2 regions of the Orenia marismortui DSM 5156 genome follow, and region 2 is predicted to be linked to the other one. Evidence: a T-box and tRNA genes for the amino acid it is inferred to sense, from the RefSeq annotation. Region 2 holds a T-box; the other holds one or more tRNA genes.
What was found. The T-box of region 2 lies ahead of metG (methionine--tRNA ligase). A T-box ahead of a tRNA ligase gene usually reads a tRNA of that ligase, here a tRNA-Met.
Positions count from the first base shown of each region.

Region 1: it has a tRNA-Met gene. The T-box ahead of metG (methionine--tRNA ligase) is inferred to sense a tRNA for this amino acid. The anticodon was not compared.

Region 1 is NZ_KB900618.1:256,577-273,420, forward strand. It holds gene OREMA_RS0107250 (nickel-dependent hydrogenase large subunit) at 1-598, opposite strand, end outside; gene OREMA_RS0107255 (hydrogenase small subunit) at 591-1,541, opposite strand; gene OREMA_RS0107260 (hydrogenase maturation protease) at 1,605-2,069, shown strand; gene OREMA_RS0107265 (deoxynucleoside kinase) at 2,117-2,770, opposite strand; gene OREMA_RS0107270 (SH3 domain-containing protein) at 3,589-4,698, opposite strand; gene clpB (ATP-dependent chaperone ClpB) at 4,833-7,406, opposite strand; gene glgP (alpha-glucan family phosphorylase) at 7,703-10,240, opposite strand; gene OREMA_RS0107285 (glycoside hydrolase family 57 protein) at 10,294-11,943, opposite strand; gene OREMA_RS0107290 (DUF4912 domain-containing protein) at 12,138-12,872, opposite strand; tRNA gene OREMA_RS0107300 (tRNA-Met) at 15,189-15,265, opposite strand; tRNA gene OREMA_RS0107305 (tRNA-Met) at 15,364-15,439, opposite strand; tRNA gene OREMA_RS0107310 (tRNA-Leu) at 15,545-15,633, opposite strand; tRNA gene OREMA_RS0107315 (tRNA-Tyr) at 15,723-15,807, opposite strand; partial or broken gene OREMA_RS19460 (IS30 family transposase) at 15,969-16,844, opposite strand, start outside.
Region 2 is NZ_KB900617.1:1,238,717-1,255,560, forward strand. It holds gene OREMA_RS19180 (hypothetical protein) at 11-415, opposite strand; gene OREMA_RS0105570 (hypothetical protein) at 538-825, opposite strand; gene OREMA_RS0105575 (hypothetical protein) at 927-1,169, opposite strand; gene OREMA_RS17225 (hypothetical protein) at 1,274-1,549, opposite strand; gene OREMA_RS19110 (CAP domain-containing protein) at 1,970-2,674, opposite strand; gene OREMA_RS0105595 (chymotrypsin family serine protease) at 2,832-3,839, opposite strand; gene OREMA_RS0105600 (Veg family protein) at 3,993-4,259, opposite strand; gene rsmA (16S rRNA (adenine(1518)-N(6)/adenine(1519)-N(6))-dimethyltransferase RsmA) at 4,439-5,299, opposite strand; gene rnmV (ribonuclease M5) at 5,310-5,843, opposite strand; gene OREMA_RS0105615 (LacI family DNA-binding transcriptional regulator) at 5,904-6,920, opposite strand; gene OREMA_RS0105620 (sugar ABC transporter permease) at 7,008-7,883, opposite strand; gene OREMA_RS0105625 (carbohydrate ABC transporter permease) at 7,887-8,828, opposite strand; gene OREMA_RS0105630 (extracellular solute-binding protein) at 8,901-10,229, opposite strand; gene OREMA_RS0105635 (TatD family nuclease-associated radical SAM protein) at 10,536-11,117, opposite strand; gene OREMA_RS0105640 (TatD family hydrolase) at 11,233-11,997, opposite strand; gene metG (methionine--tRNA ligase) at 12,087-14,030, opposite strand; T-box leader at 14,144-14,367, opposite strand; gene OREMA_RS0105650 (methyl-accepting chemotaxis protein) at 14,557-15,798, opposite strand; gene OREMA_RS0105655 (ATP-binding protein) at 15,966-16,844, opposite strand, start outside.

The DNA of each region.
Region 1 (16,844 bases), on a different contig from region 2:
GATGAATCTGCTCAACTAAGGATAAAGCTGTATTAATCTTATCTACTGTTGGAGCTACAGCTACCCCTCCATGAACAAAACTATGCTGATGAGGGGCTTTTCCACCAAATAATGCTAAAATCTGATGACTCTGCTGAGCAATTTTGATTGCTTTAAAATAATTATCTACTAAACACTGATTATCTCTAGGTTTTAAACGAGCATCTAATAAATTTTGACCATGGAAAGGAGGTCGATTAGGCATCTTTACATAATCAGGAAGACTGAAAAAATAAATTTGCCTGATATGATTCTGTAAAAAATCTGCCCCATACATAATGTTCCTTAAGTATTGAGCATCCTCTGAAATCTGATTATCATATAATTCATCTAGTAGATAGCTTCCAATAGCACCATGAGCCAAAGAACAAATTCCACAAACTCTTTGTGTCATGTACACAGCATCAGTAACATGTCTATCTCTCATAATCCATTCAAAACCTCTAAACATCGTACTACTAGCATCAGCATCTACTACTATATTATTATCTATAGTTAATTTAACTGATAAAATTCCACTCAAGCGAGTAACAGGACTAAAAGTTACCTTCTTACTCATCTCTTCTTTCCTCCCTCTTATCCTCTTTTTCTCTATTCCTCTTCTCAGATAAAGGAGTAAAGAAGGGGGTTGATCCATCTGGAAAGTCTGGATTAGTACAACCAATACATGGAGTATTAGCTTCCACTGGCCAATTTTCGTTAAGCCATTGGCGATATGGACAATCGGCTAAGGTTTTGGGACCTACACAGCCTTGGCTAAACATACACTCAATATCCCCTAGCTTTTCTGCAAAATTACCTCGATCAAAATAAGAACGTCGCTGACAATGGCGGTGAATAGTATATCCATAAAATAAAGTTGATCTCCCTAATTCATCAAGCTCTGGCTTACCATACATCAATAAATAGGCTAAAGTACCCACAAACCATTCTGGATTTACTGGGCAACCACTTACCTTAATTATCTCTCTATCTAAAACCTCACTTACCCCAACTCCACCAGTAATATTAGGTTTAGCAGCTGATGGACCACCAAAACTAGCACAGGTTCCAATTGTTACAACATATTTAGCTAATCCTCCTAACCACTTTACCGCTTCTAAAGCAGTAATCTTTTCTCCTTCAGTTTCAATAACTATATTATATAAGCCATTAGCATTAGTAGGAATCGCACCTTCTACTACTAATATAAACTCTCCCTTCTTATATCTAGTAACTTTTCGTAAAATATCTAAAGCATATTTACCTTGAGCTGCCATAAAGGTATTACTATATAAAAGATCAATCATCTCTTCAAAAACCTGCCCTAAATAAGGATAGCTTGTATTCATAAACGAAATATTGTTGTCACCACTGTCACTTGTTTCTAACCATAGAACTGGCAATTTACCACTATTCTTATCTTTATATCCCCTAACACCAGTTAAGATATGTTGACTCAATTTATAATCTTTACTATTTCTTAAGATATAGCAGCCTTTTACAAACTGATCTCTATCCATATTATCACCCTTTTAGATATTCCTTAAGATAATAATATGTTTTTATTATCATAAATATTAAATATGAATAAAATAAAATATGATATTTTAATAATTGGATTAGGAAATTTAATCATGTCTGATGATGGAGTTGGAATCCATGTAATTAAGAAACTACAACAAGAAAATTTTGGGGAGAGAATCTTAGCCTTGGAAGTAGGAACCTCACCTCTTTATTATTTAGAGGAAATAAGTAAAGCAGCGAAGGTAATTGTAATTGATGCGGTTAAAGGAGGTGAAAAACCTGGCAGCATCTATAGGCTAGCTGAAGAAGATTTTAAATCTAGCCAAAATATTATAAGAGATTTTCATGAGTATTCATTATTAAATGTAATTAAATTAGCCAGAGAAATCACAGGACTGCCTGTTAATTTTATAGTCTATGGGATAGAACCTAAAAATTTGAATTTAGATCAGAAGCTATCTAAAATTGTAAGCAAATCACAACCTAATTTATTAAAACTTATAAAAAAAGAGTTAGAGGTTTAAACCTCTAACTCTTAAGTGAAATTATACAATTTTACTATAATCTAAATTTAAGAGAACTCTGCTAATCTTTTATCGATAATAGATAGTACTACTTGCTTGTCCTCTTCTTTTGTGACATCATATCTATCAGCATCTATAACTAATACCTCTGAGGCATCATAGTGATTAAATACCCAGTCATCATATCTAGAATGAAGATTTTTCATATATCTTTCTAATTCAGGATTATGATCAAACTGTTCAAAATCCCTTCCTCTTTTTTCAATTCTATCTTCTATGGTTTCAAAGGATGCCTGTAAATAAATGAATAAATCAGGTGCCTTCTTAGGCATACCCTCTAATTCTTCCATCATATTATCTAGCAACTCAAGATAACAATCAAATTCAGCCTCTGCCATATTTCCATCTTCATAATTAATTCTTGCAAATAAAGCATCTTCATAAATACTACGATCTAAAACATTATTTCTATCTTCTAAGGCCTCTTTAATCGATTTGAACCTTTTATTCAGAAAATGTATTTGTAAGGCAAAGGCCCACCTCTTTTTATTTGAATAGAATTTATCTAATAAAGGATTATCATCAACACTTTCATAAAAAACTTTACTATCTAAATGTTCTGCTATCATTTCAGCATAAGTTGTCTTGCCAACTCCTATCATTCCACCTAATACAATCACATAATTTCCTCCTTCATTCATTTCATACAGCCCCTTCATTACCAAAATAACAACTGCTCAAGTTATTAGCAATAATATTAAGATATTTAATTATCCCTTTTAGCTACTACTTGTTTTTAAACCTCCTAAATATACTCATCCAAATCTAAAGTGACAGTAACAAGTGACTAGTAACAGGTGATAAGTTAACCTCTTTACTGCTTACTCATCACTTGTCACTAGTTACTGAAGTATCTTAATATCCATAAAGATAGATTCAGATTTCACCATAAGCTTAGACAACTATAACTTATCACAAATATAAATTATCACTTTTTGGCGTTAGTTTTTCAAACTTAAGATTAAGTATCTAGCAAAAATCTAACTAATTAAAGCATTAAAATTAATTAGAATATATAAACTGCTAATTAAAAGATTATTTCGCAATGCTAAGTCATTTAATCTAAGTCGACCTTCCTCTTATCACTTTAGTAATATAAAAATCAAATTATATTAACAGAAGATAAGCTATAAATATGTAGTCAAACTTACTTCAGTTATGCATTATTTTAACAATAAGATATTTTCTTATGTATATTTCTGCATATCTTATTAAACAACTTACTTCTTCCCTTAATTACTATATTATATTATAGCAAAAAGTTCAATAAAAATAACAAAGTAATTCTATTCTTATGATATTTAGACAGATAAAATCATCTTTAACTGCTTAATAGTTCAATAATATCTAAGTTTTAGAACTATTTTCCTTACTATCAAAGTAATAAATTTAAATATAAGTTTGCACAAAGCAAAAGGAGCAATTTAGCTAAATTGTCCCTTTTGAATACTAAATTAGATTAATTACCCCAAATTCTATCCCTGTATTTATTTAAGCCATCATCCCACTTAAAGCCATTATTTTTAGCCTCTTCATAATAATCCTTTATAATTTGATATGTAGCTGTATCTTGATATCTCTTTAAATAATTCTCATAACTCAATCTTGCTTCTTCTCTTAAGATGTAATCATCCCAATAAGCAAATGCTGGTGTATTATCTGTTCCAAATAAGTACAAGCTCAAATAAGATTTATACTCTCTTTTAGCTAAATCTACCTCTTTAAGATTAGGATATTCATCTATCAACTTCTCCCAAGATAATAATCTTGCAGCTAATTCATCCCATGATATTAATATTGCTGCATCTTCTCCAGCATGTTCGTTAACTTCTCGAGATTGGAGCTTTAAAAACTTAGCATATCCCTTTGAAATAAAAGCTTCAAATTTAGCTAATAAATAATCTGGATTAACCTCAAGAAGAAGGCTTCCTTCAGGAATAGATATCCTATAGCCCTCATTCCTAATCAACTCTAAGTTTTCTTTTAATTTATTATCTTGGGGGGTATTAAGCACATCTCCGATAGAAGTATATTCTTCTTGCTCAAATCCAGTTTGAAATTCAGCAAATATCCCTTCTTCGATATTTTTAAAATCACTCCTATACTTATCGATCTCCTGTTTTTTAAGCTTGATAATATATCTTAAACCCTTATCTATTAATTTTGGATTAGAGCTTATTTCAGCATAAGCTAATAGAGTGTTTATTGCTTCTTTTGAAGCTAAATTGCTTGAATTAAAATAATGATCTAATCTTAAATTTAACTCCTCTTCTAAAGAATTATCTTCAGCAATAAACTCTCCAAAAACCCATCCTTTTTGATCATTAAAGTTGACTTTATAGTAATAATCCGTATAATTTTTATTATTTTCTTTAGACCTTGATCTTTCTAATATTTCTACTTTAGTACCAATATCTAAAAGCAGTTTAACCTTAGAATCTGTATTACTACCTTCCCTTAGCTTAACTGCCTTCCCTATAATATATCCCTGTCGAGTATTATTATAAGCTCTGCTACTTAAAGTAAATAGAATTAATAATCCCAGTAAAATTACCAAGACCTTCTTCATCTATTATCCCCCTTTTAAATTGCACTTATAAATAACTATCTTATCTAGTCATATTATACTAAAGATTACTTCTCCTTGCATAGATTTTTATAGATGCTAATAAAAAAGTTGAGGTTTATCACCTCAACTTTTCCTTAATTAAATATAAAATCTTCTCCATCATAATCTACAGTCACTTTATCACCTTCAGCAATATCACCTTCTAATAATCTTAGAGCTAATTTATCTTTAATATATTTCTGAATCACACGTTGTAATGGTCTTGCACCATAAGCAGGATCATAACCTAATTCAGCTATTTCATCTTTGGCAGCTTGAGTTAAGTCTATCTCTAAATTCTGTTTAGCTAATTTATCTTCCAAATAAGTAAGATGGATATTGATAATCTTCTTAATATCTTCTTGATCTAATGAATGGAAGATTATCTGTTCATCTATCCGATTAATAAATTCTGGACGAAAATGTGACTCAACTACATCTTTTACTTTTTTCTCCACCTCTGTCCTGTCTACAAGATCTTGAATATATTGGGAACCAAGATTTGAAGTCATAATAATCACTGTATTTCTAAAATCAACCTTTTTACCTTTGCTATCAGTTAAAATCCCATCATCTAACACCTGTAATAAAATATTAAAGACATCAGGGTGGGCTTTTTCTATTTCATCTAACAAAATAACAGAATATGGTTTTCTGCGAATCTTTTCTGTTAACTGCCCTCCATCTTCAAATCCAACATAACCTGGAGGAGAACCAATCAGCTTAGCTACAGCATGGCGTTCCATATATTCAGACATATCTAATCTTACAATTGCTCTTTGATCATCAAATAGATATTCTGCTAAAGTCTTAGCTAACTCAGTCTTACCTACACCTGTTGGCCCCATAAATAAGAATGAACCTAATGGACGATCTTCATCCTGCAAACCAGTTCGTGAACGGCGAATAGCATTGCTAACCGCTTTAATAGCATCTTTTTGACCTACAACTCTTTTGCTTAATTCTTTTTCTAAATGAATTAACTTATCTTTCTCTCCTTCCATTACTTTAGTTACTGGAATATCGGTCCAAGAAGCAATCACTTCTGCAATATCACCTGCACTAACCTCTTCTTTCAACAGATTTCTCTCTCTCTTCAGTAACTCTGCCTTAGTGTTAGCTGCTTTTAATTCTTCCTTCAGTTGATGAAGTTTTCCATATTTTAACCTGGCTGCAGTTTCATAATCAGCATCACGTTCTGCTGACTCTGCTTTGATTTTGGTCTCTTCTATCTCCTCTTTTATATCTTGAATTCGCTGAATAATCTCTTTTTCATTATTCCATTTAGCTTTTAATGGGTTGATATCTTCTTTTAATTCTGCTATCTCCTCTTCAATATCCTCTAAACGCTCTTTTGACATATGGTCATCTTCTTTTTTTAAAGCCTCTTTTTCTATCTCTAACCTACGTAACCTACGATCCAACTCATCAATTTCAGCAGGCATAGAATCGATCTCAATTCTTAATTTAGAAGCTGCTTCATCAACTAAATCTATTGCTTTATCTGGCAGAAATCTCTCTGTTAAATACCTATCTGATAATTTAGCTGCAGCTACTAAGGCATTGTCTTGAATCTTAATTCCATGATGTATCTCATATTTCTCTTTTAATCCCCGCAAGATAGAAATCGTATCATCTATACTTGGTTCATCAATTAAAATAGGTTGAAATCTACGTTCTAATGCAGCATCTTTTTCAATATGTTGCTTATATTCATCTAAAGTAGTTGCACCTACACAACGTAACTCTCCTCTTGCTAAAGCAGGTTTTAACAGATTAGCTGCATCCATAGCACCTTGAGTAGCTCCTGCCCCAACCAAAGTATGCATTTCATCGATAAATAGAATTATCTCTCCTTGGGCTTTCTTAACCTCTTTAAGTACAGATTTTAAGCGTTCTTCAAATTCACCACGATATTTTGCCCCTGCTACTAAAGCTCCCATATCAAGTGAAATTACCCGTTTATCCCTTAAACTATCGGGAATATCTCTATTAATAATTCTTTGGGCTAATCCTTCTACAATTGCAGTCTTACCAACACCAGGATCACCGATCAAGACTGGATTATTTTTGCGCCGCCGTGATAAAACCTGCATAATTCTTCTGATCTTCTCATCACGACCAATTACAGGGTCAAGCTTACCCTTTTTAGCTAATTCCGTTAAATCAATAGTATAATTCTCTAAAGCCCTATACTGCCCCTCAGCATTTTGACTACTGACTTTTCTACCACCACGAATCTCCTTAATAGCATTTTTGACATCTTTTAAATTAAGCCCCTTTTCAGTCAATAATTTAGCAGCCTTATTATTATTTTCTGCCAGAATAGCTAATAAGAAATGTTCAGTAGAAATATACTCATCCTCCAAACTCTTAGCTTCTTTTCTAGCCTGTCTTAATACTCTAGCTAAATCCTGAGATGTATATAATTCTCCATCATCTGAGTATACCTTTGGAAATTTATCACTTAGTTCTTCTAATTTTTTATATAAACTATCTAAATTAATCTCTAACTTCTGTAAAATAGGTCTAATAATACCTTTATCCTGTTTTAGCAGTGCCAATAATAAATGGGTAGGATAAAGTTCTTGATTATTATAATCTTCCGCTAAATGTTGAGCTTCCATTAATGCTTCTTGTGCTTTAATCGTAAAGTTATCCATCTTCATCTTTAGCACCTCCAGATAATATTTTTTACTGATTAGAAAAATATAAATTAGGATCTCTCTTATTTAATATTTTCTAATTTATTATGGCTATTTGACTAATCTTTAAATCAAAGCAAGTATATTATTAGCACTCAATGGTATTGAGTGCTAATAATATTATAAAAAAATATTCTTTAACTGTCAATAGTATCTAAAAATTTTATATAGAACACAGGCTAAAGTTTAAGTTTTGAAATCTAAGTCAAAAAATAAGTTTTACAATATAAAAACTCGGGTTTGAACCCGAGTTTTTTATATTAAATCCATTTAATTAAACCTAACTCATGCCTATGAGTTAAATTTTTTGAACTTGGTAGTACCCTAAAAGTATAATTATAAATACCAGTTTCATCAAAATTAATCTTAGCAATATAATTATAAATCCCATCTTCTTCTAATTGAAATTCCATTGGAATAATTTTAGTCTGAGATTCATTTAATTTATTAACTAGATAAACTTCAACTTCCACATCTTCTGCTAATAGCTGCCCCAAATCAACCTTAGCTGTTAATTCAATCTCATCTTTAATGCTAAAGCTTCCTTGATTACCTTCTTGCTCAGAATAAATTTTTATTTTATCCCAATTAGACTTTAACTTATGCTTCCAATCCGCTAACTCTATAGCCAATTGACAATTATCTTGATCCAATTCTTTTCCTCGCTTTATAGCAGGTAAATATAAATTGTTAGTATATTCTTGTACCATTCTATCTGTACTATATTCTGGAGCATTAGTAATCATAGACTCTTTCATTCTAGCAATCCATTCTTCTGCTATTTCATTACTGTCAGTATCATAATATAAGGGTACTATCTCTTCTTCTAAGGTCTTATATAATGAAATACTATCAATCAGATCTTGTTCTTCAGAACTACTATACTCTGACTTATGACCAATAGTCCAACCATTCTTTCCATTATAACCTTCACACCACCAGCCATCTAAGATACTGAAATTCAACCCAGCATTAGCTGCTACCTTCTGTCCACTAGTTCCACTAGCTTCTAAAGGCCTTCTTGGAGTATTTAACCAAACATCTACCCCTTGAACTAAATATCTAGCCAAATTCATATCATAATCTTCTAAAATAACTATCTTACCTTTGAACTCTTCACTTTCAGCTATATTATGAAGTTTTTTAATTAATTCTTGCCCTGGAATATCTGCTGGGTGTGCTTTTCCTGCAAAGATAAACTGAACTTCTTGCCCCTGATTATTACATATTTTCTTAAGCCTTTTTAAATCTTTTAATATTAATGTAGCTCTCTTATATGTAGCAAATCTGCGAGCAAAACCGATAGTTAAACTATTCTTATTTAATAAGTTACTATCTTTGCTTAAATTATTTATTTTACTATCCCTCTGTCTTCTTATTAAATCTCTTTTGCGAATATAATCTATCATCTTTGCCTTTAGGTCTTTATGGACTTTCCAAAACTCCTCATTAGGAATTTCTCTAACTTTTTTCCACATCTTCTGCTCTACAATTCTATCTCTCCAATTTTCTGGTAGATACTTATCCAATAAATTCTTCCACTCTGGAGCAAGCCAAGTCAAAGTATGAACCCCATTAGTTATATAACTTATAGGATTCTCATCAGTTGGTACTCCAGGCCATAATTCTTTCCACATAGCACTAGACACATCTCCATGTAATTTACTAACACCATTATGAAAAGATGATAAATTCAATGCTAAAACAGTCAAACCAAAACCTTCATCATAATCATGAATCTTACCAAGTTTCATAAATTCTTCTCTACTGATCCCTATCTCATTCCAATATTTAGAGAAGTATTTATCTTTAAGACTAAAAGAAAAGACTTCATTACCTGCAGGAACAGGAGTATGAGTAGTAAAGACAGTATTAGCAGATACTTTTTCTATTGCCTGATAGAAATTCATATCATAATCCTGGATTAGATCTCTAATTCTTTCTAATCCCAAATAAACAGAATGGCCTTCATTCATATGCCATGCCACTGGTTGATATCCCATTTTATATAAAGCTCTTGTTCCACCAATACCCAAAATAATCTCTTGAGATATTCTTGTTTCTGGCCCTCCACCATATAATCTAGAGGTTAAAGCTCTATCGACTTTATTATTAACCTCTAGATCAGCATCTAACAAATAAAGAGAAACCCTTCCAACCTTTACTTCCCAAACCTTTAAATATACATCTCTATCCTCTAATCTAACAGAAACAACTAGATCATTATCATTATCCTTTACTGGATTGACAACTAGCTCTTTAAAATCTAAATCATTATAAATAGATTTTTGCCAACCCTCTTCATTGATCTCTTGTCTAAAATAACCATTCCTATAAAGTAATCCTACTCCAACAAAAGGTAAACCTAGATCACTAGCTGACTTACAATGATCACCAGCTAAGACACCCAAACCTCCAGAATAAATTGGCAATGATTCATGTAAAGCAAATTCAGCGGAGAAATAAGCGATTACTCTATTATCATCTAAAGAATCAAAATTTAAATTAAACCAAGTATCTCTTCTATTTAAATACTTTTCAAAAGATTCCATAACTTTATTATAACATCTTAAGAACTCTTTATCTTTACCCAAATTTTGTAGAGTTTTATAGCTTACTTTTGAAAGAAGCTTTATAGGATTTTTTTCAACCTCTTCCCATAAGTTCATATCAATTCTCTTAAATAATTCTTCTGCTTCTGGGTTCCAAGACCACCATAAATTCTCTGCTAATTTCTTTAATCCTTCAATTTCCACTGGTAATTCTGGATTGACTGATATACTGCCATAAAATTGCATCAGACCACCTCTAAATCATCATATTTAATCTATTATATAGACTAATTACTGACTTAATTACAAATCTTAATATCCTCACCTTTACCTTCTATTCTAGGCTGATATTTTCTACTATAGACTTCATAATTAATATCAGGGAAGATATTATCCTTCCACTCTATATCACTTAAGCAATCTTCATCAATATTTCCTGACTTGATTTGATCATATAAACCAAGAAATCTACTAATATGGGCTTTAGTTCTATTAACTGCGTATTCTACTGTAGTACCTGTCATCATAATAAATGCCCAGTCACTACTTTGAGCTAACAGTACCTCTCTAGCAGCTTGATTTAATGCTCTTCTAGTTAAATCATCAGGATAATCAATTTCTGTTGCTAACTCTATCATCTTTTCAGCCAACTGATGTAAATGACGATAGATCCAATCATTACTTTCATCTAACCAAACATCATTATATCCTTTGGCACCCCAACTACACATTGGTGGTTGACAAACTTGATTGCTTGGGTACTCTTCCAAATAATCAATAGGGGATATCATTTTAACTACATCTTGATCAGAATATGCCTTTCTGATTAAATGATTTAAGAAATCTGGACCTTCATACCACCAATGTCCAAATAATTCAGCATCATAAGGAGACAATACCATTGGCTTTCTATCGATCAATTCACTTAAATATTCTATTTGTTTAGCTCTATTAAACAAGAAGTTTCCAGCATGATCAGCTGATTTCTCCCTAGCTCTATCTGGATCATATGGTGCTTTAGAATCTAAGCCTGCTTCATCTCCAGTAATTCTATAGTATTTGATTCCTGTATCCATTCTAATACCATCTGGATGAATATAAGGCCCAATATAATCTAAAGGTAATTCAAATCCGATATCACGATAAAACTCTCGGTAATCAAAATCTCCTGGATAACCCACTTTAGAACTCCATACTTGACGAGAAGACTCTTGATCTCTAGCAAAAGCTGCTACTCCTGATTTAGTGTAAATAGGTGCAAAAACCCCATATTTAGGACGAGGTGTTGCATGTAAAATTCCATGGGTATCTACAACAAAAAATCTAATCTTAAATTCTTTTAATATCTTATCAACACCAGGATAATAAGCACATTCTGGCAACCAGATCCCTCTTGGTTCCCTACCTAAGTGTTTTTTATGAGTTTCTATTGCCACTTCAATCTGTGCTCTTACAGCTTCTGGATACTGTTGCATTAATGGTAAATAGCCATGTGTAGCACCACAAGTTATAATCTCTAAATAACCTAAATCTTGAAACTTCTTAAAAGCATTTACTAAATTTTTCTTATACTTATGTAAAAAAGTATCTTTAGCTATTTCAAATCTCTCTAAGTAAAATCTAGCTGCTTTATTAATTTTAGGTTGATCTTTAGTTCGCTCTACCTCTTTATGAGCTAATTCGATTAATTTATTAATATGTCTAAGATAGCGATCCTGTAACAAAGGATCTGTCAACATAGATATTAATGGTGGAGTTAAAGACATAGTCAATCTATAATCAATACCATCTCTATGCAAACCTTCAAAATGATTAATCAAAGGTATATAGGTCTCTGTAATAGCCTCATAAAGCCAATTTTCTTCCATGAAATGTTCATGCTCTGGATGCCTTACAAAAGGTAAATGAGCATGCAATACCAATGCTAAATATCCTTTTTCTTCTACCACATTTATCACTCCCAACAAATTTAATATAATATACAAATTTGATTTAAAATTATCATTTGTACCTTATATAATAATTTATACAAGATTATTTTTTATCCTTTATTTTTTGTAAAAAATTTACATTGTGCTGGTTTGATATAGCTTTTAAATAAATATAGTTAGCAGCTAACTATATTTATTATTTATTCAACAAACTACTTAAATACATCTGAAGAACCAACTAAACGCTCACTAGAACCTTTTATCAACTCCAAAGAACTCAATCTCTTTTCTAAAGTAGAAATGTCAATATTGAATTCCCTACTAATTTGGCGTACCTCTTTTTTAATTAGATCATCAGAACTCATTGTATCTTCTACATTAATTCCTGCAGGTAAAACTCCAGATAATAAGTAGACAATATCCATAGTTTCTTTTACAGTCATCCATTCCTCATCTAATATATCACTAACTTGATTTGCTGGCATATTAATACGATTTGATTTAAGAACAGAATGTAAATTTCCAAATTGATCCAAAACACCCAACTTTACTTCATAAGATTTAGCTGATTTCAAATCATTTAAATACCAGCTATTATGACCTTCACTAATATCAATATCATAATAAACATTATAATCTCTTCCTAAACTCAAATTATAAACTCTTAAAATTAAAGGTATATCATCACCTTGACTATAGCCTGCTTTTGAACATACATTAGTTATTCTAGCAGATGTATACTCCCAATATAAGTGTGCAGTAGTTGGATTTTTAACTTGTAAAACCAGCTTATTATCACCATATTGATCAGGTATTTTATTCATATCAAGATTAGTATCTTCAATTTCATTATTATTTTTTTTAGGTACCGATTCACTAGATTGAGCACTAGTCAAAATTTCTTTATCTTTTAATTGATTTAAATTAACTTCTTGAATTTTAGACATATAATCTCCTCCTTTAAAATTATTTGATTAATTTAATAATATCTCTCTAATTAGATTATGAAAAAGATATACTTATTAATAACTATTAATTTAGATTTTTTTAATAATATCAAGATCTACTAAAATTTCAAAATAGATATTTTTTATATTTAATACTCTTCTTACCCAACAAACAAAATCTTATTAATTGATTAAAACATAAAGTAGATCATTTAAGTAAAACCGATAAACAAATTATGTATTAAACTTCAAAACTTTTCTTTTAAAAAACTTTAATTCATTCATCTCTTCTTAATTCATATCTAATATTACAGATATGTTCTACCCCTTTCAAATTATTATAAGTATAAATATTTTCTGTTTTGGATCATTCCATTTCTCTTGTAGTATTCTTTTATCTTCATACTTCTGCTCTAAATTATTTAGACTACAATCAATGAATATTGTTAATCTATTTTATAATTAATTAGATTAACAATACTATATAACTTTTCTAAACCTATTAACATACTTTAAAATTTCAACAAAATAAGATCTTTTAATCTCACATAAGTATACTAATTTATAACAATAACATCAAAAATAAATGGATAGATTAAAGAAAAGCTCTACAAATATCTTAATATTTTCATGAAAATATTAAGGCTAATAACTATGTTTCAACAATATGTCTAACAAATAATATAAAACTATAAAGGAACAAATTTCAAGCCAATTAATGTAAATGATTAATTTTAAATTATTCTAGACTGGTGATGTAGATATCCAACCTTAAAGTGAAATAAAAATAAACTAAAAACTTTGAAACCACGAAAGGTTTAAGGTCTAAAAGATTTTTTGAATCTTTTATTAGTGTTAATTTGTGTTCATTCGCACCCCAAGAGTATTTCCTCGGAAAAATCATCCTCGGGGCATGGTAAAAATAAGGTTTTAATTTACTTTTTAGAGTTGTTTATATACATGTCTTAAATACACAAAAATATTAACCTGCATGAACAGCCTAATTATAGTATTTGTAAATTAATATAATCATTTTTGCTCATTTATAGTATAAAATTGAAAATTAAACTTGATTGTTCAATTTTTTTATAATTATATCACACTACTCTATCTAAATAATAACAGTTAACTAACAATTAAGTTACAAAAATAAACTTAATCCTATTGAAGCATCCCCCCTAAATACCTTCTTTTCTTGAATATATTGCTAGTAATATTTCAGTTTTAAAGTAATAACTAATATTTTTATAGCATCTACCATTTTATTCTTAATTGATAAATACAACCATAGAACTTAATAAAATAGTTTTTTTATTAACAAATTCAAATATAAAAAAAGTTATTTAAATAAGAATAAGATATAAATACTTTATATCTTAAAAACTATTAGATCATAAACTCCTTTCTCACTTATATTTTCATTACATCTCAAATAGAAAATAAAAGACTACTACAATAAAATATATTCTCTTCATCCATAATTATTCATATTTTAGATAATAATACATAATTGCTTTTTTAATTTGAAATAAAAAGCATTAAAAATACTATATATATTGTGCACTATCCAATTATCTAACTTATTCAGCACAAATAATAATATACCTTTTCTCTATTATTAGTATTTGTCATCAGTGTTAATATTCACTTTGAAACATAAGTTTTTTATTCTAATTATAGAAAATTGTTTACATATCTTCTGAACTATCATATAATATTAGTAAGAAGAGAGTAATTAGTAGAATTCGTTCTCTTTAAAGTACTGAGTAGCCGAGCAAGTTTTTATTATAAAACAACTTGTGAGGTGATATTAATGTACTATGAAAGCATTTATTTCGTGAAATCTAAGGAGCAAGACCTTCTTAGAGCTGAGCGGCAGGCTGAACTAGAACGAAAAGCTAAAAAGCAAAAATAAGAAAAAGAGTAGATTAGGAGATTTCCTAATCTACTCTTTTTCTCTTATAAGTCAAACATATGTAGATACTATTTTCAAAGCTTTAATTTAATAATTCTTTCTACTCCCTATTGTAAAATACTCTTGAATTCATATAGATATCCAATTCTAAAGCGAAATTTAATGAATATAAAACATCAGTACCAAGTAACTAGAGCAGATGACAGCTTACTTATTTACTGGTTACTCGTTACTCATCACTTGTTACTAGTTACTGAAGTATCCAACTATCTTCTATCAAAAGACATCTATAAATCGGATAACTATATCAAATAAGAAAACTAATCCCCTGGCTTAATAATTTATTAAATAAAATAATAAAAACCATTCCCAGATTGGAAATAGTTACTTAAAATTAATTATGGTAGCGGCGGAGGGACTTGAACCCCCGACTCTACGGGTATGAACCGTATGCTCTAGCCAGCTGAGCTACACCGCCACGGATATATAATTGAGAATTGATAATGTAGAATTGAGAATTAAATATCTTTAAGAACTTCATCCTCAATTTTCATTTCTCCATTCTCCATTGATTTTTGGTTGCGGGGGATGGATTCGAACCAACGACCTTCGGGTTATGAGCCCGACGAGCTACCAACTGCTCCACCCCGCGACATTTATTTAATTTATAATTAACAATTGATAATGTATAATTAAAATCTTTAAATCCAAGACCTTTAATCATCAATTATCAATTTTACATTGTTAATTATTAAAGTGGTACCGGGGGTCGGGTTCGAACCGACACGGGCATAAAAGCCCACCGGATTTTAAGTCCGATGCGTCTGCCAATTCCGCCACCTCGGCATAATTTAGTTGTTGGCTGCTAATTGTTGGCCTCTAGCTTAGATCTTTAAAAGAACTTGCTAAAAGCTAATAACCAGTAGCTAATAAAATGGTGGAGGGGAGAGGATTTGAACCTCTGAAGGCGTCGCCGGCAGATTTACAGTCTGCTCCCTTTGACCACTCGGGAACCCCTCCACAATTATATATTTGTTTGCCTAAGGTACTATTTTCCCTTGCGACATTTAATATATTATCATCTTAGTTGATAAGTGTCAAGAAAAAATATATAATTTTTAATATTTTATAAATTGCAATATAAAATGCACGGTTTTTTATTACTCAATACCTCATAAATTTTAAGCTGCCTTTAACTGTTCTTCAAATATATAATTTGCATTCTTAAACCCAAACATTTTTCGTGGATAATTATTTATCCATCGCTCAATTCTTTTAACTTCATTTCTGCTAATATTCTTAAAGCTACTTCCTTTTGGTAAAAACCTTCTAATCATTTTATTTAAATTCTCATTACTACCTCTTTGCCAAGAACAATAAGCATCAGCATAATATTGACTAGTTCTTGAGATATCACTTCCTGTAAAGGAAGTTTCTATCCCTTCATAATCATAGAATTCTTTACCATTATCTGTAGTTATAGTTTTAAATAAGTCTCTAAATTTTCTAACTCCTATTCTTCTTTCTACGCGATCTAATCCTTTTATTACAGATTCTTGAGTCTTATTAGGTATTAGTTCTATTATTTCTTTGCGACTATATCTCTCTGTTAAAACTAATAAAAAGGGCTCATCTTTACCTTTCCTACCCTCTACTAAGTCCATTTCCCAATGACCTATTTCTGACCTTTTATCAGCTTCCTTAGGCCTATCTGATATCTTTCTTCCCTCTTTTCTCCTTTTTGTTGATTCTTTTTCTTTCTGTTTAGATTTATTAGTCTTTTTATATCTACCATAAACCAAATCTTCTCTCTATCTATAAACAGAATGCCTTTAATCTATATAATTATATATCGTCTTCCAATGTATTTTAATTTCAAACCCATCATCCTCTTTAATCATCTCTGCAATTACCTCTGGAGAATAATTTCCTTTTATTTTTTCTTCTATGAATTCAGCTAATTGATGATCTTTTCCTATTTTAATCTTAGCTCCTTTAGCAGTCGCATTGTTATCATATAAGTTTTGAGCTATATCAGCATCGTATTCTATTCTTTT
Region 2 (16,844 bases):
TATGTTTAAATTAATCTTCTTCAATAACCGCTGCTATAGCATCTATTGGAATAAAGATCTTTCTTCCACTAGCAATTAATAAAATCAGATCTCTTCCTAATTGGCATAAAAGTCCTTCATAAGCACAACAACATTCTACTCCATTGCATCTTCCTCCAGACTTAATTATTATGGTTACAAATTCCCCTCTTAAATCTTCTAATATTTCTTCAAAATCCATACCTTTAATACATTCCATCGACTCTAATTTTTCCATTTCTTCTCTTTTCTCTTTTTCCTTCTCCTCTTCAATCATTTCAATCTCTTCTTCTCGCTTTGAAATCACATTGGCTAATTTCTGTAAGAAATCCTTTTCATCAATATCAATGTCCAAATTATCAAAGTCAATATCAACTTCATTGGACTCTATATCCATACTATCCCTCCCTTCTATTCTAAAAGAGACTTAATAAAACACTATATAATATGTCTATTTATACTTAGATGTTAACAAATTAAAGGTAATAAAATTTTATTACCTTTAATTTGTTGCTTATGCTAACAAGCTTCAATAATTGCTGCTATTGCATCTACTGGAATAAAAATTCTCTCTCCATCATCAATTAAAAAGATAAAATCACTACCTATACTACATAAAAGACCTTCCCAAGCACAACAACACTCTACTTCCTCTTTGTTACCATTTTCACTATGACATCCACAGCCATATTCTTGATCACATGTGCCTCCAGATTTTACTATAACAGTTACAAACTCACCACTTAAATCTTCTAATATATCCTCAAATTCATTATCATTCATACATCCTTTATTAAACTCAGACATATCTTCCCCCCCTTTCATTTAAGCTAATATATACTATGAATATATGTAGCAATCTGTTAATAAAAAAAGAGGTAGATAAAAACTACCCCTTTAAACATTAATTAGCAATCTTCAATAATTGCTGCTATTGCATCTACTGGAATAAAAATTCTCTCTCCATCATCAATTAAGAAGATAAAATCTCTACCTACACTACATAAAAGACCTTCCCAAGCACAACAGCAATCAACACCATCACATGCTCCTCCTGATTTTACTATAACAACTACCTCTTCTCCTGATAAATCTTCTATTATATCAGCAAATTCAACATCATTTTTACAACCACTTTGAATTTTAGCCATCTCTTTTACCTCCTTTCAAATTTAGTTAATACATAATATGATTTTTATCTAAACTTTGTTAATAAAAAAGAGGTAGATTAAAACCTACCCCCTTTAAAAATCACTTAGCAATCCTCAATAATAGCTGCTATTGCATCTACTGGGATGTAGATCTTACCTTCTTCACCAATTAGTAAAATAAAGTCTTCTCCTATGCTACATAAAGTTCCTTCCCAAGCACAACAGCAAACAACATCATCACATGCTCCTCCTGATTTTACTATAACTACGATATTTTCACTTATTAAATCCTTAATTATATCTGCAAAATCAACATCTTTTTTACAGCCACCATGTCTACGATCATCTTCATGTCTGCGCATTCCTTCAACTTCATCCATATCTCTCACCCTCCTTTCTTTAAACTAATACATACTATGACTTAGTAAACAAATCTGTTAATAAAATTTAACTAATATATTTTTGATCAAATAATTTAATATAAGCTGCCTTAATTTCATCAATATTAAGATCTTCCATCTTGGCATATCTCTTCTTAGAAAGGCTATTAAATAGAGAATATAGATGTAAATTATAGTAAATGTATATATTAACCATAATTATATATATAAGAAATATAAACCTTATCAGATGATAAAACATTGATTAACTACCTCCTTTGGTATTTTGGTATATTCTATGAATTAGAGAAAAATATTGTTAAAAAGATAAATCTATATTCTAACCACAAGATAATATCTAATAAAAAAAGTAGTAGCTTAATATTAAGCTACTACTTCAATTTCTCCTGATATTCTATTTTAATATCCTAAGTTAGCAAATTCTTGAGAGAACATTTTTCCATAGTCTCCCCCATTAATAATTCCAATACCTATATGAGTGTAATCAGGATGTAATATATTTCTTCTATGTGCTGGACTATCCATTAAATTCTGATGTACTATATCTACCTGTGGGCCAGCCCCTAGATTTTCACCTGCCAAATAATAATCAATACCTAAATCTCTCATTACTGAAAAAGGACCTTTAGCAAAGATGCCATCTTCAGGGTAATGACTAAAATAGCCATTAACAACCATATCTTTGCTTTTAGCTCTAGCAATTTGAACTAATCTCATATCAACCTTTAAAGGATCTAGATTATGTTTTAACCTTTCTCTGTTAATCAAATCAAGCATATTTTTTTCATCTCGTGTAAGACCTGTAACATTAATATCTGATATGTCAATCTCTGTCCATCCTTGAGCTTCAACTACCTCGACGAAACCACCTTCATTATTATCCTCTGGAGGACTAGAATCCGTTACTACTTCTTGACTCTCGTCACCTTTATCTACCATCTTACCTAAGAAAAATATTGCTAATATACCTTTTAAAATATCTAAAATACTATTATTAAAACTTAATCCTTCAAATGCATAAACAGTATCTACAGTAAAGATAATTACTGTTGGTAAAATTAATGCAAAAATAAGAAAGAAACTTATTATACCTTTTAGATTCATCTACTCCCCCCTGTACTTACTATATTTAATTTTATTATAACATAGAAGAATTCTAAAAGAGAATGTAACTTCTGGTAGTAATATGATAAAAAATCATATATTTTTTATGAATTTATAAAAAATAAAAAAGCAGACAAAAGTCTGCCAATAACAAATATTAAAAGGTTATTTTTAATGCCTCCAAGACATTCTTTATCTTATTACAAATTGTACTCTTCTCTGACCCGGCAAACAATAATCCTACAGCTTCATTCTTCTCATTAAGAACTAAAGAACCACTATCTCCTGGTTTTGAAAAAGGATCAGTTATAATTTGATCTGTAAATACAGCAGATTCTGATTCCGATAGTTGTACTTTAATAGTAGCATTAACAGCCTTTATTCTAGCTGATGTTACTCCGCTTGTTCGACCACTTTTTCTTACTAACATTCTTAATTCAGGTTCAGATATGCCTTGTACTTCTCCAATCCCTAAAATTTCAGTATCAATTAAATTTGGACTTTTAGGTTTAGCAACTGCACAATCAACCTTATTTTCCACTGCTGATGGCTTTACTTCATAAGGGGCTCCAATGACTTTGCTAAATCCTTTTAATAATCTATTTAAACCAAACATTAATGGACAAGTAGGTGGTTGATCATTGTAAATAGGTATAAATCGTTCCAAGTGAGCAATTGTATCTTCTTCTTCATTACCACTATCATAACTACCAGGCTGTAAAATAGGATCACCCTTTTTAGACCTACCATCATTACCATTAGTAATATTGGCTAAAACATGATTATTAGACAAAATAAGAGGTTCACCAGTTTTGTTATCTTTAACTACAGCCCCAAAGGTTCCTGCAGTAATCTTGTAATGTCCAATACTAATACCAGGTTGAGCAGGCCTTAATTTAGTCACTCTAACCTTATCATTATTACTCAATAGTTCCACCTTACCAACTTCAATAACATCAGTTTTCTTATCACCTATAGTTTGAGGTATAAGATGTTGCTCATCTAAATCTGTAATTCCTACCTTGCTCTCAACTAAAACAACTACACATTCTTCATCAGTTCTCTTGCCACCAACTTCTTTATATCCCTGACCAACACCTACTACATTATCTAATGATAGTATATTATCTAAGTACTTATTTATTATTTCCCTAATATCTCCCATTCTTTCATATCCCCCCTTTCAACTAATACAGTATATTCACTAATAATACTTTTGTGAAAGAGAGAATAAAAATTTATTAATTAAATATTAGAAAGCTTTTGTAAAAATAAAAAAACACTGTGTACTATATAGTACACAGTGTTTTTTAAAAAATCAGACACTAATACAGCCAATTTTCATATTATTTTCTTTAATTTTCACTTCAACAGTTTCTGTTAATACATCAGCATAACTATATGATATACGCCGAGGAGTTTGATCTTCATCAACTTTTACAACAAAAACTTTAGGGTATGTTTGTTCTAAAATTCCTTCTTTTTCAATAATCTTACGTCGCCCTTGATTAGCTTTTAATCTCACCTTTTTTCCAACAAAGGAGTCTAAGTCACTCTTAATTTGCTTTAAAATGTTATCTGACATCTTGACCCACCCTTCTGGAATTACTATTACTAATTATACCAAATATTATTTGACAAGTCAAATAGATAATTATAACAAAAAACATATCAAAATTCAAATATTCTAGACATATTAAGTAATATTTTCTTAAATATCGATATTAAAACTTAAGTATAAATAAAAAATAAATTTATTCAAAATTATTCTTTACTTCTATATAATCCAAATAAAACATTACTCAATTTAGCAAATTGTTCAATACTTAATTTCTCTGCTCTTCTTCTAGAATCAATACCTACCTCTTCTAAGGCTTGATCAACTTGATCTCTACTTAAATTAATATATGGTGCTTTAGTCAAAGAATTTCTAATCGTTTTTCTTCTTTGATGAAAAGCTGATTTAACAATCTTAAAGAAGAAGTCTTCATCTATAAGATCTACAGCAGCCTTTTTATCAACCTTTAAATTAATAACTGCAGATTCAACTTTAGGCTGTGGTATGAATACAGAAGGTGGAACTATAAAGGATATTTCAGCTTTAGTATGATATTGCACACCAATAGATAAGATACCATAATCCTTACCTCCTGGGCTGGCTACCATTCTCTCTCCTACTTCTTTTTGTACCATAACAACAATCTCTTCTACGTTAAAATCTTCTTCTAACAGTCTCATAATAATTGGAGTAGTAATGTAATAAGGCAGATTAGCAACAATTCTAAAACTCCCCTCTACCAACTGAGAAAAATCAACCTCTAATGCATCACCATGAACAATCTCCACATTATTATACCCCTCAAAGATCTCATTTAATACAGGAATCAATCTATTATCTAACTCAACAGCAATGACTTTATTGGCTACTTTGGCCATCTTTTGAGTTAAAGAACCAATCCCGGGGCCAATTTCAATAACTGTATCATTTTCTGTTAAATTAGCAGTTTCAACTATTTTATCTAAGATATTATTATCAATTAAAAAATTCTGACCTAAACTCTTCTTCAAGTTTAGGTTATGTTTCCTTAAAATCTCTTTTGTATTACTCGGATTAGCAATTTCCATTATTAACACCTCAATTAAACTTTTCTAATGCTGATATGAATTCTTCTCTAGTAATTCCATAATTATTTAGTCTATTTAAAAATTGTTTACCATTAGCATACCCAATTCCTAACTCATTACCAACCTTATCTCTTAATTCTTTGGATTCACTACCACCTATTAAACCAAGAGCAACTAAATCATCCTTAATAAAAAGCTGATCTGCTTCTTGGTGATCTGCTTTAGCTTTGGCTAAGGCCTCCCTAATAGCATCTGGGCTAGCATTCTCAATTCCAATGTCTCCTGCTTTACTAGCATTATCTTGTGATAAATAAGCATCCTTACAACCAGGTACAGCTTTCTTTATTCTCCTCCTAATCATTTTACCAGCATGATCAGGATCAGTAAAGATAATAACACCTTTTCTTTTTTGAGCTAGCCTTATTCTTTTTATTACATTCGAAGACAAAGAGAAACCTTGTGTTATAATAACTTCAGCATCAACAGCCCTTTTTATTGCATCTACATCATCTCTTCCTTCAACTACAATTACCTCTTTTATCACTTTACTATCACCCTTAATTAACTCTTTTCTTTAGTTTATCCAACCATAAAAATTTATAATTTAAAACTTAATCTTATCACAAGAATTTCTAATAATAATATTTGCTTCTACTATCTTATGATAATATTCTGATATTTTATTCTCTATAACATTTATTAAGATACTAGTTGCTTCTTCACCAAGTTGGTAGGTATTAATATCTACAGTAGTTAATGATGGAGTTATCAATTGTGATAAAGGATTATTATTAAATCCAACTACTGATATATCTTCAGGAACTTTCAAACCTAACTCTTTAATCGCTAATATAGAACGATACGCCATTAAATCATCTACAGCAAAGATTGCAGTTAAGTCAGGATTTTTCTTTAATAACTTTTTAGTATTCTTAGAAATTATCTCTTCATTACCATGAATATGAATTATATATTCAGGATTATACTTTATTTTATTCTCCTTTAAGGCTAATTTATATCCATCTAATCTATCTTGGGAAACTATATACTCGCTACCACCAGTAATCAAAGCAATATCTTTATGGCCTAAATCGATTAAATGTTGGACTAAATTTTTACTAGCTTTAATGTTATCATTATTAACCCAGTAATGTTTATCAGCATCTTCAGGTCGTCCAACTATAACAAAAGGAACTTCCGCTTCCCTAAGTTTTTTTAGAAGAATATCATCTTTTTTAGCTCTTAGAATTAATATTCCATCTACTAATTTACTTTTAACTGCTCGCAGACTTGCTTCTACCTCTTCTTGTCCATCACAAGTAATCAATAATATACTATAACCTTTTTCTTGGGCTACAGCTCCAATCCCTCGTAATATTTCTGAATAAAAAGGATTAGCAAAAGCTTCCTCAGCCGAATAAGGCATAACTAATCCTATAGTATTAGTCTTCTGCTTAACTAAACTTTGAGCAATAATATTTGGATGATATCCAATCTTCTTCATTGATTTTTTAACTTTTTTCTTAGTTGCATTACTTATTCTAGGATGATCATTGATAACTCTAGAGACAGTAGAAGGTGATACTCCTGCGTCTTTTGCCACATCTTTAATAGTAGGCATTCTTATCTTCCTCTCTAAACCGATAATTTATTTCTATTTGTTTTACAAATAATTAAGCCATAGACAATTGTCTATGGCTTAATAGTTCTAACCCTTCACTCCACCTAATGTTAATCCGCCAACTAGATAACGAGACAAACCTAAAAACAGAGCCATTACTGGTATCATAATTAATACAGACGCAGCTGAGAAAGTTGACCATTCTACATTAAAATCACCAGCTAATTTTGTCAAACCTACTGGCAAAGTGTATAATTTCTCATCGGTCATTATAACTCTAGCAATCATATATTCATTCCAAGCAGTCATAAAAGTAAATAATGTAGTAATAACTAATGCCGGAGTAGCTAGAGGTAATATTATTTTATAAAAGGCCTGAAATTGATCTAAACCATCTACTAAAGCAGCCTCTTCTAAACTATCAGGAATAGTATCATAATATCCTTTCATCTGCCATACACACAACGGTAAAGCAGTTGTAGAATACATAATTATTAATCCGATATGGGCTTTTGCCATCCCCAAGATAGGTATTACAATATCATCACTAGTTAATCCCACTTTAGCTAACAATAAGAATAGTGGCAAAACTAACATTGTAGCTGGAAACATTTGAGTTACTAAAAAGAACATTAAACCTGCTCTTCTACCTGGAAATCTCTTGCGAGAAAATACATATCCAGCAGTAGAAGCCAAAGTAACTCCTAAAGCAACAGTAAAGAAAGATACTATCAAACTGTTCTTTAACCATTTTAGAAAATCTAATTCAAAAATCAATCTCTTATATGCGTTGAAAGTTGGATTTTCTGGGAAAATAGCTAAGCTAGTTGTATGCAAAGAATCATTTGGTCTTAAAGAAGTTCCAAATACTCTTAAAGCCGGATAAAGAGCAATAACTACAGAAATTAATAAGAACAAATGAATCAAAAATCTTTTCAATTTACTATCATGATTAAGTGCCATCTTCTATCTTCCCCCTTCTTCTTCATTTAATCTCATAAAGCTAACTCCCCATATAAATAATATGAAGAATATTACTACAGAAAATGCAGCAGCATATCCATATCGATAGAATTCAAAGGCGGCACGATATACATAAGTTACCAAAATATCAATTTTATCAGTTAAAGTATTGTAAGTTAATAGATAGATAACATTTAATTGATTAAAGGTCCAAACTACCCCTAACACCACTGCCGGAGCCATTACTGGTTTTAATAATGGCAAAGTAATATGTCTAATCTTTTGCCAATTATTTGCACCATCTATATCTGCAGCTTCATAAAAGTTAGGATCAATACTCTGCAATCCACCTAAAGCAATCATCATCATAAAAGGAATACCTAGCCATACATTAACTAAAATAGCAGCAGAAAAACCTGTTAATGGCTTGCTTAACCAAGAAATGGGTTCTATCCCAAACTTAGTCAAAAATAAGTTAACAGCACCATATCTATAATTAAACATTCCTTTCCAGACTAAAACTACAATATATTGCGGTATTGCCCACGGAATAACTAATAGAGTACGATAAATACCTTTAAATTTAAGGTTACGATTTAGTAAGATAGCATAGAAAATTCCAAAACCAACATGACAAATGATATTAATAGTAGTCCAAATAACTGTACGCATAAATACAACCCAAAATTTACTGTTTGATAATACCTCAATAAAATTTTGAAATCCAATATAAGTTAGCTTTCCATGCTTAATAAAAGGTCTAAATGTATACATATTCAAATCAGAAAAGGCTAATCTAAAATTATAAAAGAACGGATAAACTACGACTAAAAACACAACAATAAATGCAGGCATTAACATATAATAGGAAAATTGATTTTCCCTCAGTGTATCTTTAAATTTAGATATACCTGAGTTATTAATTACCCCTTCCTTTGATTTCATTTGAATCTCTCCTTTAGTTATAAATTTATGAGGGATGAAAATTCATCCCTCATAAGTTTTTTTAACCTATAATTACTGCATCTCTGAAATTTTCTTTTCAGCAGTTTCTTGCATCTTAGCAGGTGCTTGAGCTGGATCTAAATCTCCTGCCATAACACTTTGTAATACTGGACGAATAGCATCCCAAATAGCTCTCATTTCTGGAATAATAGGCATTGCCTTACCATTTTTCAGCTGTGCTGCAGAACCTTGCATGACTGGATCTTCTGTAATAATTGGTAAGTCATATACACTAGCGTTACTTGGTAATACTTTGTGTTTAACAACAAGTTCTTTTTGAGAATCTTTACTTGTCATAAATTTAATAAATTTCATAACAGCAATCTTCTTATTCTCTGGTAATTCAGAAATCATAATTAGACCAGTACCACTAGTCATAGGTTGAGCATATTTACCAGTTTTCTTGAATTTAGGTAAAGGAGCAACACCTAAATCAACAGTATCTGCTTCTAGATATTTACCATAAGACCAATCACCATTAATAGCAAAAGCAGCCTTACCTTCTACAAATAAACTATCAGCTAAGTTATAATCACATTCATCTGGCACAATATTATGCTTGAATTTTAAGTCTTTAACAAATTGCATAGCATCTTTTGTAGCTTCAGTATCTAAAGTTGGGTTATTATTTTCATCAAACACCCAACCTCCAAAACCTCCATGGAAAACAACCCACCAGAATGGTTCATTTAAGTTATATACTAATCCATACTGATCTGGTTTACCATCGCTGTCTTTATCTACAGTTAAGTCTTTAGCCATTGCAATTAATTCTTCCCAAGTTTGTGGAACTTCTTTAACTAAGTCTTTGTTGTAAAGTAATGTTAAATGGTTACCCATAGTATCAGGTACTCCATAAACACTTCCGTTTAAAGTCATACCTGGTAATGCATTGTCTAAGTACATATTTTTCATTTCATCGCTCATTAAATCATCTAATGGCTGAGCAATTCCCATAATTGAGAATGGACCAACATGGTCAAAAGGACTTCTTACAACATCAGGACCTTTTCCTCCCATGAAAGCAGTTTGTGTATTCTGTCTTAAATCTTCTGTTTCCATGTGAGTTCTTTCAACTGTAATATTAGGGTTTGCTTTCTCAAATTCAGCAATTAAAGAATCTAATGTCTCATCAACTTTTGGATAAGCCATTTCCCAAAACTTAATTGTTACTGGTTCTTTAACCTCTCTTAAATCTAAACCTTTAGCTTTCTCAGCAACTTCTTCAGTCTGCTTTTTCTCTTCAGTTGGCTTTTGAGCTTCCTCATTAGAAGCACACCCAACCAATAATAATGATAGTGCTAATACAATAATTAAAATACTTGAAATACTCTTTTTCACTGTAGTTCCCCCTTTAAATAATTAAATTTTAGGTAAGAGTTATTATTCTTACCATGAAATATTTTATTAATATCCTCATCCTTGTAAGCTTATAAAAGATTATAGAGGAAACCATCATAAGTTATTAAAACATAATTTAGATGAAGAATTTTTCTTGATTGTGAAATCGTTTGCACTTCTATTATAATACAATTTCGATATTAAAGCAATAACTCCTTCTTATTTTACCATTTTTTTATTTTCATAACTTGTTTATTATTTATTATATAGCCAAGATAAGCTAGTATTTGCAGCTTGAGAAACTTATTAAAATTCTCTTACTTTAAGTTTAACTCCTAATCTCTCCGCTAGCTTAAAACACTTATCCACATCTACACCAGGATAAGTTACTATAGAGGTTATAACATTAGGTATATATTCTGTAGCTTCAATTATAAAATTAATCAAATGCTTAAAAGATTCATCAAGTTGAGGTTGACAAATATCTTCATAAATAATAGCATTGTGAGCATTCAAACTAATGGATATAGAATCTATTATAGATTCTAACTCTACTAAAACATTTCTATTATGAATTAAATTAGCCTGTCCATTAGTATTAATCCTAATAGGAATCTCAGGATAATTTTCTTTCAGATAGCTAGCTACTTTTTTTAACAGATCTAACTTAATTAATGGTTCCCCATAACCACAGAATATAAATTCATCATATTTAACATCATCACCTATTGATTCTATCACTTCTTTAAAAGTAGGCTCTTTATCTAACCATAAATCATACTCACCTACCCCTTTCTTAAATCTTCTAACACAAAATCTACAATTATTAGTACATCTATTAGTTAGGTTAAGATATAAACTATTTCCTAATTGATAACTTATCGTCATAAGTATCCCTCCATAATAGTTTATAATAATCAACAAGGAATTATTACACAAAATTAACTAAATATGTTTTCGAAAAAGGGTATTAACTGCAATTGCAACTAATACCCCTTAAACTTTAATCTAATCCAAATAATCCTTTAGCATTTTCAGTTGTATACTTGGCAACTTCTGACAGATCTATCCCCTTTATCTCAGCTATCTTTTTGGCAACTTCTTTTACATAACTAGGTTCATTTCTCTTGCCTCGATATGGTACAGGAGTAAGATAAGGAGCATCAGTTTCTATTAGAATATTTTCCAAGCTAATCTCCTTAACAACCCTCCTTAGATCCTTAGCATTATTAAAAGTAATCACTCCACCAAAAGCAAGATAAAAACCCAAATCGATAACCTTTTTTGCCGTTTCTAAATCATAAGCATAACAATGTAAGACCCCAGTTAAATCCTTGGCCTCTTCTTCTAATATTTCTAAAGTATCTTCTCTGGCATCACGGCTATGAATAACTATAGGCAAATCAACTTCTTTAGCTAATTGTAATTGCCTTCTAAAAACCCTTTGTTGGGCTAAACGAGGTGAATTATCATAGTAGTAATCAAGACCAATTTCACCAATAGCTACTACCTTATCATGTTGAGCTAGCTCTTTTAACTTATTATAATCTTCTTCACTAAACCCTTCTGCTTCATGGGGATGAACTCCTACACTAGCATAAATAAAATCATTTTCTTTAGCTAACTCAACTGAATTATAACTAGATTTCATATCTGCACCAACATTAATAATCTTCTTAATCCCATTATCATAGGAACTTTGAATCACATCTTTTCTATCTTTATCAAAACGATCAAAATCTAAATGTGCATGAGTATCGATTAACATACATATCACTCCTAAATCAGTAACTAGTAACGGGTAACAAGTGACAAGCTCTTAATTATTTACTCGTTACTTGTAACTCGTCACTGAACTTACTTTACTTGTGCTCCACTATCAATATCTCTATCAACTGTTGTTACCGTTAATTCTCCTTGATCGTTAGATGCAGCTAAAATCATACCATTAGATTTAACACCAAAGATAGTAGCAGGCTTTAAGTTAGCAACCATTACTACTTTCTTACCCACCAACTCTTCTGCTTCATAATGCTTAGCAATTCCAGCAACTAATTGACGCTTCTCATCACCTAATTGAACCTGTACTTTAAGTAATTTATTACTTCCCTCAATTCTTTCTGCTTCTAATACTTCAGCTACCCTTAATTCTAATTTACCAAACTCATCAAAAGTAATATATTCTTGTTCAGACATTTTATTATCCCCTTTCTTATTAGCTTGCTCTTCCTTCTTCTCTTTATCTAATTTTTGATAATATTCATCAGCATCTATTCTTGGGAAGATTGGATCTCCATTATTTACCTTGATACCTGATTCTAATAAAGCTTTTGATTTAACATTATCCCAACTTTGATCTGCTAAACTATCTTTAATTCCTAATTGTTCCCACATCTTAGCTGGTGCTTCAGGTAAGAAGGGTACTAGAGCAATTGCAATTCTTCTTAGATTATCTAATAAATTATATAGTACTGTTCCTAATTCAGCTTTCTTATCTTCATCCTTTGCTAAGACCCATGGAGTAGTCTGATCAATGTATTTATTAGTTCTTCTAACTAAGTTCCATAACTCTTCTAAAGCTACACTAAACTGTAAATTTTCTAAATTATCTTCGACTGCTTTAAAAGTAATAGTCGCCACTTCTTCTAAGTCATCATCAAATTCAGTCTCTACCTTAGCTTCTGGAACCACTCCACCAAAGTACTTATCTACCATTGCTACTGTACGGTTTAATAAATTACCTAAATCATTTGCTAAATCAGAGTTAATTCTTTGAATAAAGTTATCAGTAGAATAAGAGCCATCAGTACCAAAAGCAATCTCTCTTAAAAGATAATATCTAACAGCATCTACACCAAAATCATCAATTAACTTAACTGGATCAATTACATTTCCTTTAGATTTAGACATCTTTCCACCATCAACTAATAAGAAACCATGTCCAAAGACCTTCTTAGGTAAAGGTAAATCTGCTGCCATTAAGATAGTTGGCCAAATAATTGTATGGAATCTTAAAATATCCTTACCTACAATATGAATATCAGCAGGCCAAAACTTATTAAATTTCTCCTCATCTCTATTCCAATCAATACCTGTTAAATAACTTGTCAAAGCATCAAACCAAACATAAATAACATGATCATCATCAACTGGAACAGGGATTCCCCAATCAAAAGTTGTTCTAGAAACACATAAATCTTCTAATCCCTCTTTGATAAAGTTAATCATCTCATTGCGACGCTTAGCTGGTTGAATAAAATCAGGATTATCATTTAAAAAATCTAATAATCTATCTTGATACTTAGACATTTTAAAGAAGTAACTCTCTTCTTCCATCCATTCTACTGCCCGGTTACAATCTGGACAATTGCCCTCTTCATCTAACTGTCTTTCAGTCCAATAAGTCTCACAAGGAGTACAATAATACCCTTCATATTTACTCTTATAAATATCACCTTTATCATAGACCTTCTTAAAGATATACTCTACATCTGCTCTATGATCATCGCTAGTAGTACGAACAAATTTAGTATAATCGACCTTTAATTTTTCCCATAAATCTTTAAAAGTTTCTACTATACCATCAACATACTCTTTAGGAGACATATCATGCTTAGCAGCACTCTTTTGAATCTTCTGACCATGCTCATCAGACCCAGTAATAAATTCTGTTTCATAACCCTGCAATTGCTTAAATCTCGTAATTGTATCAGCTGCAGTAGTTGTATAGGTATGACCAATATGCAGTTTATCATTTGGATAATAAATCGGTGTAGTTACATAAAAAGTTTTGTCACTCATTTTAATTCCTCCCCTTGTTTATGAAATTTACAACTAACATTAACATGTAATTTTTAATTATCAATTGTATATATTCCATTATCAATTAAATATAAAAAACCTCTCATCCCTACTATAGGGACGAGAGGTTAAATTTCGTCGCGGTACCACCCTAATTGCCATACAAATTTGTATGACCACTCTTTAAACTAGTAACGGTAGTTAACCGATATGACCTACTAAAGATTCAACCATATAGCTCCAGGACCATCTTCAACACCTTTACTATTCTGGTTCTCAGCTACACCAGTTCTCTGTAAATAGATTAGGTATCTACTCTTCCCTTCAATGCATTTATCATATAGATAACATTCTTATTCAATACATCTAAATACCCTTCGTGAGCGATAAGTTCTTACAAAGATTAGAACTTATCAACTCTACTCTTCCCTTCAATGCATTTATCATGTATATAATATTTTTATTAATTCTATTATGTCTACTTCATTTAAAAATATACAAGATAAAAATAACTTTGTCAAGTTTATTATTCTTTATATAGACTTATTTGCTCTACTAACTCCTGTAAATCTTCTACTATTTGATCTAAACTATCAGCTATAGCAGCAGTCTGTTGAGCCTCTGCTGACTGTTCCTCACTAATAGCAGCAACTTCTTGGGCTGCAGCTGAAATACCTTCAGTGAAATCAGCAACTCCATTCATAACCTCTGTTATATCTACTAAGGTATGGTCAAGTTTAGCTACTCTGTCTTTGATATTTACAAATGCTTCATCAGCTTGGTTAATAGCCTTTAAGCTAGAATTAGCCTTTTCTTGACCAACCTTCATTTCATCAACAGTAGTTTCTGATTTCTTTTTCATCTCTTTAATTAGACCGACAATATCCTCAGCAGCAGTATTAGATTCCACTGCTAACTCTCTAATCTCATCTGCAACTACAGCAAAACCACTTCCATGTTCACCAGCCCGAGCAGCCTCAATACTAGCATTTAAAGCCAATAAATTTGTTTGCTCCGCAATATTAGTAATTGCTCCAACAAAATTGCTAATTCTCTGAGTAAATTGATTTAACTCTTCTACTGTTATTGTAGATTTATTAATTCTTTGAGTTAACTCTGTAATAGTAGATACTGTGTTATTAATAATCCCAGTACCTTCATTAGCTGCATTAGAAATAGCCTTAATTGAGTGGCCTTGATCTGTACTTATATCTCCTGCCATCTCCTTTATGCTGGTAGTTAAACCATTAACTAAATTAACTTGAACTTGTGAATTATTAGCTATTTCCTGAATAGATGAAGAAGCCTGTTCTGCCATATTTCCAGACTCTTCAGAAGCAGTTGATAGATTACCACTAATATCATTAATATTTTCTGTAGTTAGATTAATTTTTTCCAGTATTTGATTCATATTCATAACCATTTGATTTAACTCCTGCTGTAAATAACCAATTTCATCATTACGTTTGACTTCCATTGTTTCAACATCAAGATTACCTTCAGCAAGCTCTTTAGTCAAATTAGCCATCTGCTTAATAGGTTTGATAATCATTCTATTTGTTAAAAACAAGATAACCCCCGTTACAACAACAGTATCAATCATTGTTGAAACAAATAATGAGGTCTCACTACCAGAAAACTGTCCACTAATAAAAACATTTAGCTTATCAGCAATAAAAGGTCCAACCAATAATGACCCTAGCACAGCAACTACGAATTTGATTCTTAAACTCCTAAACTTTATTAGATTAATTATTTTATTCTTCAAATTTAATACTCCTCTCTCTATATAATTAGAATTACTAGTTAATAGATAGTTAAACAATTATTTTGACCTCTATAACAAATCAATTTTTACTAGATTTTATTTCTTAATTGATTGTTAAAATATAGCTTCTACCTAATAATTATTTACAAAAGACTAAATACCTTCAATTAATTTATTTCTTCATATACCTTTCCACCTAAGATAGAATCTTTTGCTCCAATCTTGCCTTTATCAACTAAGTGGTCTAATTTACTTTCTAAAGTATTTCTATCTAAAATACTATCTGATCTCTCATTTATTTCTTCTAATTTTGAAAGAATATTGGTATTATTAATTGGCAAACTATATAAAATAGCATCATATAATCTTTGATCCTCTACTTCACTCTGTTTATTTAATTCTTCAAAAGGATTTTCTGTATGTGGACTTTCAGTTTTAGAGCATCTAATTCTTACAGCCAAAGTTCTACCAAAAATAGCTGAAGATACAAAGGTATCACCAGACCTTAAATAAGGAAGTCTTTTAGCTTCATCAGAAGTTAGGTCAGTCTCTTGCTTAATAGTTTCAATATCAGTTGCTCTTACAGTTCTAAAAACAAATTTAGTATTTAATTGAGCAGTTACTGTTTCATCTAATAAAGTTGGACGTTGAGTAGCTAATATTAGAAAAGTACCATACTTTCTACCTTCTTGAGCTATCTCTTTTATTACTTTATTAGCAGGGGCATCATATCCTTTAGGGGCAAAATTATGGGCTTCATCAGTAGCAACAACAAAAGGTGGAAAATATTCTCCTTCTTGTTGTCGATATTGTGCATCTTTGTAGTCTCTACGCTTGCGATATAATGTTCCCAATACATAAGTAGCAAATACTTGTAATAACCAAATTGGCCCTTGAATAACAACTAATTTGCGATCTTTAATACCTAATTCAATCTTATCAATACTATTGCTAAATAACCCCTCTCTTTCTAAACGTCCTAACCTCCAGACGATACCACTAACAGAACTAGCCGGCAGATTACCATAAGCATCTAATAGCTCTAA